DNA from 2 places in the Marinovum sp. J2-8 genome. Region 1 is predicted to be linked to the other one. Evidence: riboswitches for the same ligand, from Rfam matches in the RefSeq annotation. Region 1 holds a riboswitch; the other holds the start of a gene.

Evidence for each region. Region 1 has a riboswitch for cobalamin ahead of AC0L4F_RS20090 (DUF1636 family protein). Riboswitches for the same ligand answer to the same signal wherever they lie in the genome.
Region 2: linked by a shared signal. The riboswitch ahead of AC0L4F_RS09285 (TonB-dependent receptor plug domain-containing protein) and the one ahead of AC0L4F_RS20090 (DUF1636 family protein) in region 1 are both predicted to bind cobalamin.

The regions. Positions count from the first base shown of each region.
Region 1 is NZ_JBVVRZ010000009.1:11,786-18,513, forward strand. It holds gene cobN (cobaltochelatase subunit CobN) at 1-1,914, opposite strand, end outside; gene cobW (cobalamin biosynthesis protein CobW) at 1,914-2,960, opposite strand; gene AC0L4F_RS20090 (DUF1636 family protein) at 2,964-3,338, opposite strand; cobalamin riboswitch at 3,447-3,669, opposite strand; gene cobO (cob(I)yrinic acid a,c-diamide adenosyltransferase) at 3,710-4,336, shown strand; gene AC0L4F_RS20100 (cobyric acid synthase) at 4,601-6,046, shown strand; gene cobD (threonine-phosphate decarboxylase CobD) at 6,071-6,728, opposite strand, start outside.
Region 2 is NZ_JBVVRZ010000002.1:708,420-715,147, forward strand. It holds gene rsmH (16S rRNA (cytosine(1402)-N(4))-methyltransferase RsmH) at 1-271, opposite strand, end outside; gene mraZ (division/cell wall cluster transcriptional repressor MraZ) at 275-781, opposite strand; cobalamin riboswitch at 1,553-1,753, shown strand; gene AC0L4F_RS09285 (TonB-dependent receptor plug domain-containing protein) at 1,878-3,773, shown strand; gene AC0L4F_RS09290 (ABC transporter substrate-binding protein) at 3,760-4,608, shown strand; gene AC0L4F_RS09295 (FecCD family ABC transporter permease) at 4,605-5,588, shown strand; gene AC0L4F_RS09300 (ABC transporter ATP-binding protein) at 5,588-6,346, shown strand; gene AC0L4F_RS09305 (Mrp/NBP35 family ATP-binding protein) at 6,371-6,728, opposite strand, start outside.

The DNA of each region.
Region 1 (6,728 bases):
GGCGCTGACACCGCTGGCATCCGCCTCGTCACGGATGGCCCCGATCAGCCGCGTGCGCCGCGCCGGATCCAGCCCGTCGGCGGTGGAATATTCATCCAGCAGGCGTTCAAGCCGCGCCATCCCGACCGGCAGCTGCGCGGCACGCATCGGCGGCGGCATATGGCCCAATGTCACCGCGCCAATGCGCCGCTTGGCCTGTGCGGCCTCGCCGGGGTCATTCACGATAAACGGATAGACAACCGGCAAGGCCCCGATCAGCGCCTCTGGCCAACAGGTTGCCGACAGCGCCACCGACTTCCCCGGCAGCCATTCCAACGTGCCATGTGCCCCCATATGGATCAGCGCGTCGATCCCCATGGCGCGCAGCCAGAGGTAAAAGGCGACATAGCCATGGCGCGGCGTGCGGGCGAGATCGTGATAGATCTCTTGGCGATTGTCCTGCGCCCCGCGTTCGGGTTGCAGCGCCAACAGGACGCCCCCCCGGTCAATCGCCGCAAAACGAAAGGCCCCCGCGACACAGGCGGGGTCGTCCTCGGGCGCGCCCCAGACCGCGGTCAGGTCGTCCCGCAATGCGCTTGGCAAAGCGTCCAGCGCGGCGCGATAGGCGGCCAGCGGCCAGCTGATCTGCGCCGTGTCCAGATCCCGCGCCGCGGCGCCGGGGGCCACGGAATACCCCTGATCCGCCAGCGCGGTCAGCATCCCGTCGCTTGAGGCCAGCGCATCCAGACCCACCGCATGCGCCATCTGCCAATCGCGCCCCGGATAGGTCGACAACACCAGCGCCAGTTTGCGCTGCGCCATCGGAGTTTGCCCCAGCCGATGCCAGGCGCAGATCCGATCCAGCGCGGCCGAAATCCGCGCGGGATCGGCACGATGGGCAAAGCGCGAATATTGCAGATCCGGGTCCCGCGCGCCGGGGGCCTTGAACGACACGACGCCCGCATGCAGCCGCCCGTCAACCTCGGGCAGGACAACATGCATCGCCAGATCAGACGGCGACAACCCGCGTTCCGACTGTGCCCAGTCCTTGCGTTGCGCGGTCGAGAGTGCAACCTGAAACACAGGACAGGCATAACGATCAAACGGCGTTGCGCCATCGGCCCCCTGCATCGAAAATGCGGTGGCATTCACCACCAGATCCGGCTGGCGTGGCCCCAGCGCCGCATGCAGCCAATCCGCCATACCCGCCGCCTTTAGCGAGGTCGCGAAAACCCCATAGGCCTGAAACCCGCGCTGGTCCAAACCCGCGATCAAACCATCGACCGGCGCCATATCCGCCGCACTCAAGTAAGACCGATAGAAACTGACCAGCGCCAACGGTCGTTTGTCCTTGCCCCGGGGCTCCAACGTGTCGAGCGGGCCAAGATCGGGATGATAAAACCCCTGAGCCGGCAGGCGTTTGTCGCCAGACACCGGCCCTGCATAAAACCCGGAGGCCAATGCCATTTGCGCCAGCGCCGCCTGCGCCGCCACCGCGCCCCCCGCATCGCACAGCGTCTTGAGCCGCCGCAGGGTCGATACCGGGAGGGTCGACAGCGCATCAAGACGTGGATCGTCGCGGCCATCGGCGGGCAAAACCGCCAGCGCAATCCCCTTACGCCGCGCCAGATCCTGAAGCGAGGCCAAGCCATAGGGCCAATAGGCCTCGCCACCGATCAGACGCACCAGAATACCCTTGGCCCCGGCCAGCGTGGACTCGACATAGGTGTCCACCGAAACCGGATGCCGCAGCGCCACCAGATTGGCCAGCCGCAAACTGGGCAAGCCCCCATTGGCGCGATGCCAGCCCGCCGCGAAAGCCCCAAGATCACTGTCCGAAAAGGACAGCGCCACCAGATCGGCGGGGGTTTGCCCCAGATCCATGGGCGTCTCGGTCTCTTCCAGACCGTGGCTTTCGCGAAAGACGATATGCATCAGGCAGGCAGAGCCTGGCCCAGGGCCGTGCGGATCGCATCCGGGTCAAGATCGTCATGTTCGGCGATCACCACCAGCGCCGACCGGCGCGGATCGCTGCCCCAGGGGCGGTCGAACTGATGACGGACCCGCGCGCCGACAGCCTGCACCAACAGCCGCATCGGCTTGCCCGCCACCGCCACATGGCCCTTGACGCGTAAAATCTTCTGCTCCTGCGCCAGACGTGCGATTGCCGCGACGAGGTGCTCTGGATCTTCGATCTCGCCCAGCTCGATCACCACGGTGTCGAAATCTTCGTGCTCGTGGTCATCGGTGCCATCATGGTGGCTGGGCCGCGCCGCCAGATCATCCTCGGCGGCGGCACCCAGACCCAGCACGACGTCGGGATCAATCACCCCTTCGGTCAGCGCCAACATCGGCAACTTGCGCGGCGCCTCGGCCTCGATCACGGCGCGGGCTGCGGCCAAACCGGCCTCTCCGGCCAGATCGGCCTTGGACAACAACACAAGATCGGCGCAATTGATCTGATCCTCGAACACTTCTGACAATGGCGTTTCGTGATCCAGACTGTCGTCAGCTTGCCGCTGCGCATCCACCGCCGCCACATCCGGTGCGAAACGCCCGCTTGCCACAGCTTCGGCATCGGCCAGGGCAATCACGCCGTCGACCGTGATCTGCGACCGGATCGCAGGCCAGTCAAACGCCTTGAGCAAAGGTTTGGGCAACGCCAGACCAGAGGTCTCGATCAGGATATGATCCGGCTTCTGCGGCCGCGCCATCAGCGCCCCGATTGTGGGAATAAATTCATCCGCGACGGTGCAGCAGATACAGCCATTGGCCAACTCAACGATGTTTTCGTCGGGGCAATTTTCATCAGCACATTGGCGCAAGATATCGCCATCGACGCCAACGGTGCCAAATTCATTGACCAGAACGGCCAGCTTGCGCCCGCCCGCATTGGCCATCAGATGACGGATCAACGTGGTTTTCCCCGCGCCGAGAAAACCGGTGATGACTGTGACGGGAATCTTGGTCAGATCGGACATGATCTACTCCTGTGGATCGGGCTGTGCCAAAAGCGGCGGAATACGTGCGAGACTTTGTTTGCGAAAGATCACCGGGCGCTCACGCCAGGGCACCAAACCGTCGGCCGCGGCCGCATAGGCGGCGGATCCTTCCAGAATGTCGGCGGCGTTTTCGGGGCTCATATGGCTATAGACATAGCTCCACTTGCCCGGCGCCGAGAGCGCGACAGCACAGCCGTTCTTGCAGGCAGACAGGCATTCCACCGCGCGGATCTCTACCCCTTCGGGGCATTCAAGCGCCTCAAGCCTGTCGCGCAAATGCGCGCCCGGGCGGATGCCGTCCTCGGGGTCGGACCCTGCCTCTCGGCAGGTCACACAGACACTTAGAATGGCCGTCATCGCAACTTTCCTTCTGTAGGGCATCAGGGGAAAGTCCAGAGGATAAAACCGAGCGCACAAGACACGCGACCAGAGTCACCCATCCGGTCGCAGAAACACCCCGTCTGCCCGTAAACATCAACGCTGGCAGGTCTCCCGGCTTGCGGATATCGGGGGGAACCCCCATGGTCATCCACCTTCCCGGCCTGTGTGGGCCAGTGGCTTGGATGACCTCTCCGGTCACGGTCGCGGGGGCGGCTGCGCTTGGACGGGCGATCTTTCAAATCGCAAACCCTGTCGCATTCCCTCTTCGCCTGCCATAAGGACAGGAACCAACGTGCGCCCTGAGTGCGCGAGCGCATCCCTTTTGTCAAGCACGAGGACAGACCGTCATGCCCGACCAGACCGACAGCCCCGAAACTCTTGCCCGCCACAGCGCCAAAATGGCCAAGAAAAAGGCCGCGCGTGACAAGATCATGGCAAAGAAAGAAGGTGAGAAAGGGCTGATAATTGTCCACACCGGACCGGGAAAGGGCAAGTCTTCGTCCGGGTTTGGCATGATTCTGCGTTGTATCGCGCATGGCATGCCCTGCGCTGTTGTCCAATTCATCAAGGGCGCGTGGGACACCGGCGAGCGCAGCCTGATCACCGGGCATTTTGGCGATCTCTGCCAGTTTTACGCAATGGGCGAAGGCTTCACCTGGGAAACCCAGGACCGCGCCCGCGACATCGCCGCCGCACAGGCCGGTTGGGAAAAAGCCAAGGAACTGATCCGCGACCCGGAAATCCGCATGGTGCTGTTGGACGAAATCAACATCGCGCTGCGCTATGACTATCTGTCGATCGACGAGGTCCTGACGTTCCTGCGCACAGAGAAACCGGAAATGACCCACGTTGTTTTGACCGGCCGCAACGCTGCGGAACCCCTGATCGAGGCAGCCGATCTGGTGACTGAAATGACCCTCGTCAAACACCCGTTTCGATCCGGGATCAAAGCGCAGGCCGGCGTGGAATTCTAGGCGAAATATGGGGGCTCTGCCCCCGGCGCCCTGCGCCTCCCCGGGATATTTTCACCAAGAAGAAAGTAAGGGTTTCTTAAGGATGAAATGCTCAAATGTCTCTGCGGTACAGGGAGGGATCCCGATGACCGCCCAAGGAGAAAGCACCGCGTCTCCCCCGGTTGTCCGGCCCGAGGCGCGGTGCCACACTTTGGCTTTCTTCTTGGAAAAAAATATCCCCGCCGGAGGCAATCCCGGCCTCTCCAGATGTCGCGGCGGGATCTGATGGGCGCGCTGATGCTGCAGGGCACGGGATCAAACGTCGGCAAATCCATGCTGGTCGCGGGATTGTGTCGTGCGGCCCTGCGGCGCGGATTTTCGGTCGCTCCGTTCAAGCCGCAAAACATGTCCAACAACGCCGCCGTAACTGCGGATGGCGGCGAGATAGGGCGTGCGCAGGCCTTGCAGGCCCTGGCCTGCGGGATCGAACCCCTGACGGATATGAACCCGGTTCTGCTCAAACCCGAAAGTGACACGGGCGCGCAGGTGGTGGTTCAGGGGCGACATCTGACCACGGCACGGGCCCGCGATTACAGCGCGTTGAAGCCACAGTTGATGGGGGCGGTGCTGGAGAGTTTTGCCCGGTTGACGGCGCGCCATGATCTGGTGATCGTGGAAGGCGCAGGCTCGCCCGCCGAGGTGAATTTGCGTGCCAATGACATCGCCAACATGGGCTTTGCCTGTGCCGCGGGGGTGCCTGTCGTTTTGGCTGGTGATATAGATCGCGGCGGGGTGATTGCACAGCTTGTCGGCACCCAGGCGATATTGGACCCCGGCGACGCCGCGATGATCGCGGGATTTCTGATCAACAAATTTCGCGGCGATCCGACCCTGTTCGATGATGGCTATCGTCTGATCGCGGCGCGCACCGGGTGGCGCGGGTATGGCGTGCTGCCCTGGTTTTCGCAAGCGCATGTGTTGCCCGCCGAAGATGCTTTGGATCTGGCCCGTGCGCCAAAGCAGGGCGGGGTGAAAATTGCCTGTCTTATGCTGTCCCGGATCGCCAATTTTGATGATCTTGATCCGCTTGCCGGTGAGGCTGGGATCGATCTGGTGATGGTCCCACCGGGCAGTGCAATTCCGGGCGACGCCCAACTGGTGATCCTGCCCGGCACGAAATCGACCCGTGCCGATCTGACATTTCTCCGCGCTCAGGGGTGGGATATTGATCTGATGGCCCATTACCGGCGTGGCGGGCATGTGTTGGGGATTTGTGGCGGTTATCAAATGCTGGGGCATGCCATCCGCGATCCCGAAGGGATCGAAGGGGCCCCCGGCGCGACCGAAGGCTTGGGTCTGTTGGATATCGAAACCGAGATGCAGCCCAACAAGCAATTGTCGCAGGTCACGGCGCGTCATGCGGCCTCGGGCCTTGCGGTTGAGGGGTATGAGATTCATATCGGCCGTTCGGACGGCCCGGATCGCGCCCGGCCATTTGTCCATATCAACGGTGCGCCCGAAGGGGCGATTTCATCCTGCGGTCGGGTGACCGGCACCTATTTGCACGGGCTGTTTGTCGCGGATGCGTTTCGCGCGGCCTACCTTGGTGCCATTGGTATCGCCACCTCGGGTGACAGCCATCAGGGGCGGGTTGAGGCCGCGTTGGATGCGCTGGCCGATCATCTGGAGACGCATTTGGATGTTGCGGGGCTGTTGGATCTGGCGCGCTGAACCGGTCAGGGCCCTGTTCGGGCCTTACAGGGTCAAAGCCTGTTCCAGCCGCGCCCATTCCACCGGCGTTCCCGGCAGGCCAAGGCGAATCCATTGCGGCGCATAGGGAAAGATCCGGCTCCAGATCCCGGCGCGGGCAAGGTGGTCGCGGGCGGTCTCGGCGTCTGGCGTAACGTAGGTACGAAACAGATGCGTCCCGCCCAGCAGGGTCCAACCCGCGCCCGCCGCCAGGGTATCAAGCCGACCGGTTTCCTGTGCCAGCCGCGCCACCGTGGCACGATGCCAGTCGTGATCGCCCAAGGCCGCGCGCCCGATTTCCAGCGCCGCCCCCGAAACCGGCCAGGGGCCAGCCAATTCGGACAACCGTGCCACGGTGGCGCGATCCCCGAAGGCAAAGCCAAGCCGCAGCCCCGCAAGCCCCCAGAACTTGCCGAAGGAGCGCAGCACAATCAACTGACCGCCGTGGGCAAGCGATCCAGCCTGCGCCGCCAGGGACAGCTCTGGCACCGGATCGGCAAAGCTTTCATCGACGACGAGTTGGCCGACATCGCGGGCCAAATCACAAAGCGTCTGGCGGTCGTGATGGCGCCCGTCGGGGTTGTTGGGATTGACCACAACCGCCAGATCCGCCCCAGCCAGATCCGCCAGTGCAGAGACCTCCTGCACCAGCCACCCATTGGCC
Region 2 (6,728 bases), on a different contig from region 1:
CTTCGTCCATTGCCGAGAACACGGTTTTTTCCGGGCGCACGCGCGCGCCATAGTCCCCGAGCCAATCTGCCGCCATTTCGAAGGCCAGCGGATCGCGGTCAATTGCGACCACCTTATCCGCCCCGGCCTCTAATAATGCGCGGGTATAGCCGCCGGCCCCGAATGTGCCGTCGATCCAGGTGCCCGTGACCGGCGACACCGCCTTGATCAATGGGCGGATAAGGACGGGAACATGCGGCGCGGCGTCGGGTTTATGTGGGGCTGCGGCCATTTTTCAAACGCCTCCGACCGGTCCATCAAGGAATGACATGGGATCGAAGTCTTCCGGCAGTTCTTCCAGCCATGCTTCGGTCTTGGCCAGTTCTTCATTTTCATAGGTCTCGGGGTTCCAGATCTGGAACGTATCGCCGGCCGCAATGAAGAAGGCCTCTTTCTCAAGATTGATTCTGTTGCGCAGTTTCGCAGGCAGGACCAGTCGGCCGGTCTCGTCCACATTGGTGGGGAAGGATTGCCCGTGGAACATATGCTGCAACATTTTCCGTTCCATGGATGCACGCGGCAGAGCGTCGATTTTCTTGTCGACCTCTTCGATGGCTTCCATGGTGTAACATTCAAGGCAGTTGAGCTTCTTGTTGCCGTAGACAATCACAAGCTCCGGGTTTTCTCCGACTTTCCAGTTGGGATCAGCGGCCTCGATCACACGGCGAAAGCCGGCCGGGATCGACACCCTGCCCTTTGCATCCACCTTGTGATGGCTTTCGCCTCTGAACCTGCGGCTCACTGTCCTTGCCGTCCTTTGCCTCGCGCCCCGTGTTTTCCCCAATTTGAAATGGAAAACGGCGGGTTGATCTGCTGCCACTGATCAACCCGCCGCCCATGTCCCGCTTGGCGGGAAGTCCAGCTGCGCGCGCCACCTGGGGGGATGTCTGCTCGCCCGCGCGCCGGATTCTGTTCACGATGAAAGACGGTGCCTGTATGAAACCATTTTTATTGTTTTTGAGTATTCGGTGCGGGGTCTTTGTTGCCCCTTGTTCCGTCCCTCATCGTGATACTAGGGATGCCATGGGAAATCATGGAAATCAACTGCTCTTTATGGGAAATCTCCCCTACAGTTTGTTCACAGGGGCTGTGGAAAACTAAATATTGCGGCGAAATCGCGGTCTAGCGTGGAATTTCTAGCGAAAGAGATCCCGGCCCAACACTATATGTGGTAAGGCACTGGAACGCGCCCAACGGCCCATGATTTCCCAAAAAAATTGCAACGAGACGCCCAAAATAGCGGCGCGGCCCGGTTTCAGCCCGCAGAATCACGCGAGAGTGGTCAAATTTGATTCGTCTTGAGGGGCAATTGGCGGTCGAAAACCGCATTTCCCAAGATCGTCCCACGAATTCCCGTATTTCCCATCCATTCCCGTTGTCCTGCCCGGCATTGCCCCCGTTTGCCCCTGCTGGCCCATTCAAAAGCCTTCGATCCTGTAGACCCGGGGCCACAACGCGCGGATTTGACGCCGGATGGGTCAAAATGGCCGCTTGTCACAATGCATTTGCGTGACTAGACGAAAGCACGCTTTGGTTCGGGCCTCGCAAGAGGTCCGTGAAAAGGGAACGCGGTGCAAACCCGCGACTGCCCCCGCAACTGTGAGCGGCGAGCAAACCCGGAAATTGCCACTGTGGCCCCCTTTTGGGCTGCGGGAAGGCCCGGGGATGTGACGACCCGCGAAGTCAGGAGACCTGCCAGGCGATCACCCTATCCGGGCGCGGGGCGTGCGATGGATAACGGCAACCCCGTTGCGGTGATTTCACTGAGACGGGGGGTGACCTCCGGTTTGATTAACAATCGGCCCTTTGCACTCACGGGGCCAATCGGAGGGACAGACATGACCCGAACACAACTTCTGACAACCGCGGCCCTGCCCGCATTGTTGTCCGCACCGGCCTTTGCACAGGACGATCCCTATGATCTGGGCGTCCTGATCCTGTCCGCCGGATACGAGGCCGTGGCCGAAGACGAAACCGGCGTTGCCGTGGATGTCATCACAGAAGAAGAGCTGGAGGCCACCGGCGAGACCCGAGCCATTGATTTCCTGGCCCGCCAACCCGGCGTCACCCTGCGCACCACCGGCCCATTGGGCACCACAGCCGGTGTATTCATTCGCGGCGTGAACCAGAACAATATCGCGGTGCGCGTCGATGGCATCGACGTCTCTGACCCGTCCGGCCCACAGGTGGCTTATGATTTTGGCGGCTTGATGACCTCTGACATCTCGCGGATTGAAATCCTGCGCGGTTCGCAATCGGCGCTTTATGGATCCGAAGCCCTGGGCGGGGTGATCAATATCACCACCAAACGCGCCACCCGCGACGGGCTGAGCGTTCAGATGGCGGCGGAATATGGCGCCTATGAAAGCCTGCGGTCGTCGGTCACCTTTGCCAACAAGGGCGAAGGCCACGAAAGCGCGCTGACCCTGTCCTATGCCAACAGCGACGGATTTTCCGCCGCCGACGAAAACGATGGCAACGACGAGGCCGACGGTTTCAACGCCAAGCGCCTGAGCTTTGCCGGCAGCTATGATCTGGGCAGCCCCGACACGGTCCTGCATCTGTCGGCGTTCAGCGAAGAATCGACCTATGATTACGATGAAACCTCCGGCGGTGTGCCATTGGATGGCAGTTCGGATGAGGTCACCGAGAAACAACAGGACGGCCTGCGCATCGCGCTGGATTTCGTCACCGGTGGCTTTGATCACACGGTCTCGGCCTCTTATTTCCGTATTGATCGCACCCTGACCGGCTCCGCTGCCAGCTTTGGCGGCGTGTCCGATGATCAATTCGACTATACCGGCACGCGGATGGAATACCGCTATCAGGGCGGCGTTGATCTGACCGACACCACCCGTTTGGTGTTCGGCGCCGACCACACGGTCGAGGAATTCGACACCTCCCTGACGCTCGATCACTCGATCTTTGGGCTTTATACCGATGGGCAAAGCCATGACACGTCGGTCACCGGTCTCTTTGCCGAGGTGACAGCCGCGCCCAGCACGGATTGGAACCTGTCGGCGGCGCTGCGTTATGACGAACATTCCGAATTTGGCGGCTTCACCACCGGGCGGCTGTCGGCGGTCTATCGCCCGACAGAGGATCTGATCTTCCGGGCCAATGCCGCAACCGGGTTCCGCGCCCCGTCGGGGTATGAGCTTTATGATGGCTTTGCCGGCAATTCGGATCTTGATCCCGAAACATCCAAGAGTTTCGACCTTGGTGTCGAGAAACGCTTTGGCGACCGGGGCTACATCCGTGCCACGGCCTTTCATATCGAGGCAGAGGACATCATCGACTATTCCTTTACCGCTGGCACCTATGTGCAGGCCTCTGGAACCTCGACCCGGCAGGGCATCGAATTGGCTGGCGGCACAGAGCTGTGGCAGGGCGTGCGGCTTGACGGCTCTTACACCTGGACCGACAGCTTTGCCGATGCCGATCTGGATAGCTCGAGCTGGTCCGCCGCAGTTCCCGGCCATCAGGCCGCTGCCACTGTGACCGCAGATTTCGGCAGCCAGACCAGCCTGGCCGTCACCGGTCTTTGGGCTGGGGATCGCGCAGAGGGGCTTGACCCCTATGGCGTGTTGAATTCGACCCTGACATACAAGGTGATGGACAACGCGGAAATCTACCTGAGGATCGAAAACGTCTTTGACGAGGAATACCAAACCGCACCGGGCTATGGCACATCGGACCGCGCGGCGTATTTTGGAATCCGTGCGTCTTTGTAAGGCACTGACCCTGTCCGCCGCGCTGATGTTTGGCGCGGCGGCAGCGGTGGGTGCGGCGGCGGGGGACGCCCCGCAAAAGGTTGTGTCGATCAACCTGTGCACCGATCAACTTGCCATGCTGCTGGCCGCCCCCGGCCAATTGCACGCGGTGTCGTTTCTGGCACGGGACAGCCGCAGTTCGGCCATGGCCGAAGACGCGATGCAATACCCGATCACCCATGGCCGGGCCGAAGAAATCTATCTGATGCAACCAGATCTGGTCCTTGCAGGCCGCTATACCGCCCGTGCGACGGTGGACATCCTGCAAAACCTGGGGATTGCGGTTGTGACGTTCGACATCGCCAACAACATGATGGATGTGCGCACCAATCTGATCCAGATGGGCGCGGTTCTGGGCCAATCGGAAAAGGCCCAGGAAATGCTGCGCGATTTTGACAGGCAACTGGCGGCTTTTCAGGCCGAGGTCACACGCCGCCCGCGTGCCGCCCTTTATTATTCCAACGGCTTCACGTCGGGGCGGGGTTCGCTGGCGCATCACATCCTGACCGCCGCCGGGTTTGACAATATCGCCATCGAAGCAGGCTATGAAAACGGCGGCGCGATGCCGTTGGAGATCCTGGCATTGACCGGACCAGAGGCCATCATCACCGGGCAACCCTACCCCGGTGCCAGCCGGGCCGAGGCGATCATGGATCATCCGGTGGTGCATTCCCTGCGCCGCGCGTCCAAGGGCGCCAGTCTGACCAACAGCGATTGGGTCTGTGGTACGCCGCATGTGCTGCGCGCAATCGAAGGTCTGTTGCCCCTGCGCCGCGAATTGGAAACCCGGCCATGACCCGCCTCATGCTTCTGCTGACCCTGGGGGTGCTGGCGCTGTTTTCGGCGTCGATGCTGATCGGCCCGGCCCCGGTCGGGGTGGGCGACAGCCTGCGGGCGTTGTTCACCGATACGGGCGAACCGATGACGCTGGTGATGCGGGAAATCCGCCTGCCGCGCGCGGTGCTGGCCGTGATCACCGGCGCATCGCTGGGCATGAGCGGCGCCGCCATGCAGGGCTATCTGCGCAACCCATTGGCCGAGCCGGGGTTGATCGGGGTGTCATCCTCGGCGGCTTTGGGGGCGGTGATTGCCCTGCAAACCGGTGCGGCGGCGGCCTTTACCCTGGCATTGCCGCTTGCCGCGCTTGGCACGGCCTTGATCGGTGTGATGCTGGTGATGGTGCTGGCGGGGCCGCGCGGGGCGTCGTTGACGCTGATCCTGGCGGGGATTGCGATTTCAGCGCTGGCCGGTGCGCTTCTGTCGCTGGTGCTGAACTTGTCGCCCAACCCCTTTGCCACATCGGAAATCGTATTCTGGATGATGGGATCGCTGGCGGATCGGTCGATGGTACATGTCTGGCTGGCGCTGCCATTGTCGCTGTTTGGCTGGATCTTGCTCGGGTCCTTGGGCCGGGGGCTTGATGCGCTGACCCTGGGCGAAGACGCGGCTGGCGCGCTTGGCATACGCCTGCCCCGCCTGCGGCTGACATTGGTGGTTGGCACGGCCTGTGTGGTCGGCGCGGCCACGGCGGTGGCCGGGGCCATAGGTTTTGTCGGGTTGGTCGTGCCGCATATCCTGCGGCCATTTGTCGGCGCCCGGCCCTCGCGGTTGGTCTTTGCCTCGGGTCTTGGCGGGGCGGCACTGGTCCTGGCGGCGGATATTGCCGTGCGCTTGATCCTGCCGGATCGGGATCTGAAGCTGGGGGTTGTGATGGCGCTGATCGGTGCGCCGCTTTTCCTGCATTTGATTTACAAGACCCGCAAGGAATTCGCATGATGCCGCTTTTGGAGGTTTCCGGTCTGACGGTCCTGCGCGGCGACCACCCGGTTGTCAGCAACCTGTCCTTTGCCATCGGTCCCGGCGAATGTGTCGGGCTGATCGGTCCGAATGGCGCGGGCAAGACCACGCTTCTGCGGGCTGCGCTTGGCCTTTTGCCACATCAGGGCCGCAGCAACATTTCCGATCTGGCGATCGGTACGCGGGCGCGCCATGCCGCCTGGATGCCCCAAACGCGCGAGATTGCCTGGCCGATTGATGTCGAAGCGGTGATTGCCCTTGGGCGCACGCCCTGGTTGCCGCGCGGCGGCAGTTTGCGTCCCGACGACCGTGCCGCTGTCGAACGTGCGCTGTCACATATGGACCTTGCCCCCTATCGCCGTCGCGCCGCCAATCAGCTGTCCGGGGGCGAGCAGGCACGCGTGTTGATTGCCCGCGCATTGGCCCAGGAAACGCCGCTGTTGATGGCCGATGAACCCATCGCCGGGCTGGATCCGGCGGCACAGATTGCCACGATGCAGGTGTTTGGCCAAATCGCGGCCGAAGGCAAGGCGGTGGTCGTCTCTTTGCACGATCTGGGTCTTGCAGCGCGCCACTGCACCCGCATCCTTATGCTGGACCACGGCCAATTGGTCGCCGATGGCCCGCCCGCCGAGGTGCTGACCCCGGCCCGTCTGGCCGAGGTCTTTGCCCTGCGGGCGTATTACCAGACCGGCCCGGATGGCCCGATCTTTCAACCGCTGGAATATCTGCGCTGACAGCCGCGGCTCACGCCGCCATGTTCAAATCAAGCCGCCCTTGATCAACCCGGCCGCAAGCTGTGCATAGGCCTCGGCCATCGGGCCATCACCCGCCGCCACCGGCGTGCCGCCATCGCCCGCCAAACGGGTGTCGAGATCAATCGGCAACTGCGCCAGAAGCGGCACCCCCATTTGCTGCGCCTCGGTCGCGACGCCGCCATGGCCAAAGATATGCGCCTCATGCCCACAGTTCGGGCAGTGAAAGGTCGACATGTTTTCGATCAGGCCCAGGATCGGGGTCTTCAACGTTCCAAACATATCTATCGCCTTGCGCGCATCCAGCAGCGCCACGTCCTGGGGTGTGGACACAACAATGGCACCGGACAGATCGGATTTCTGA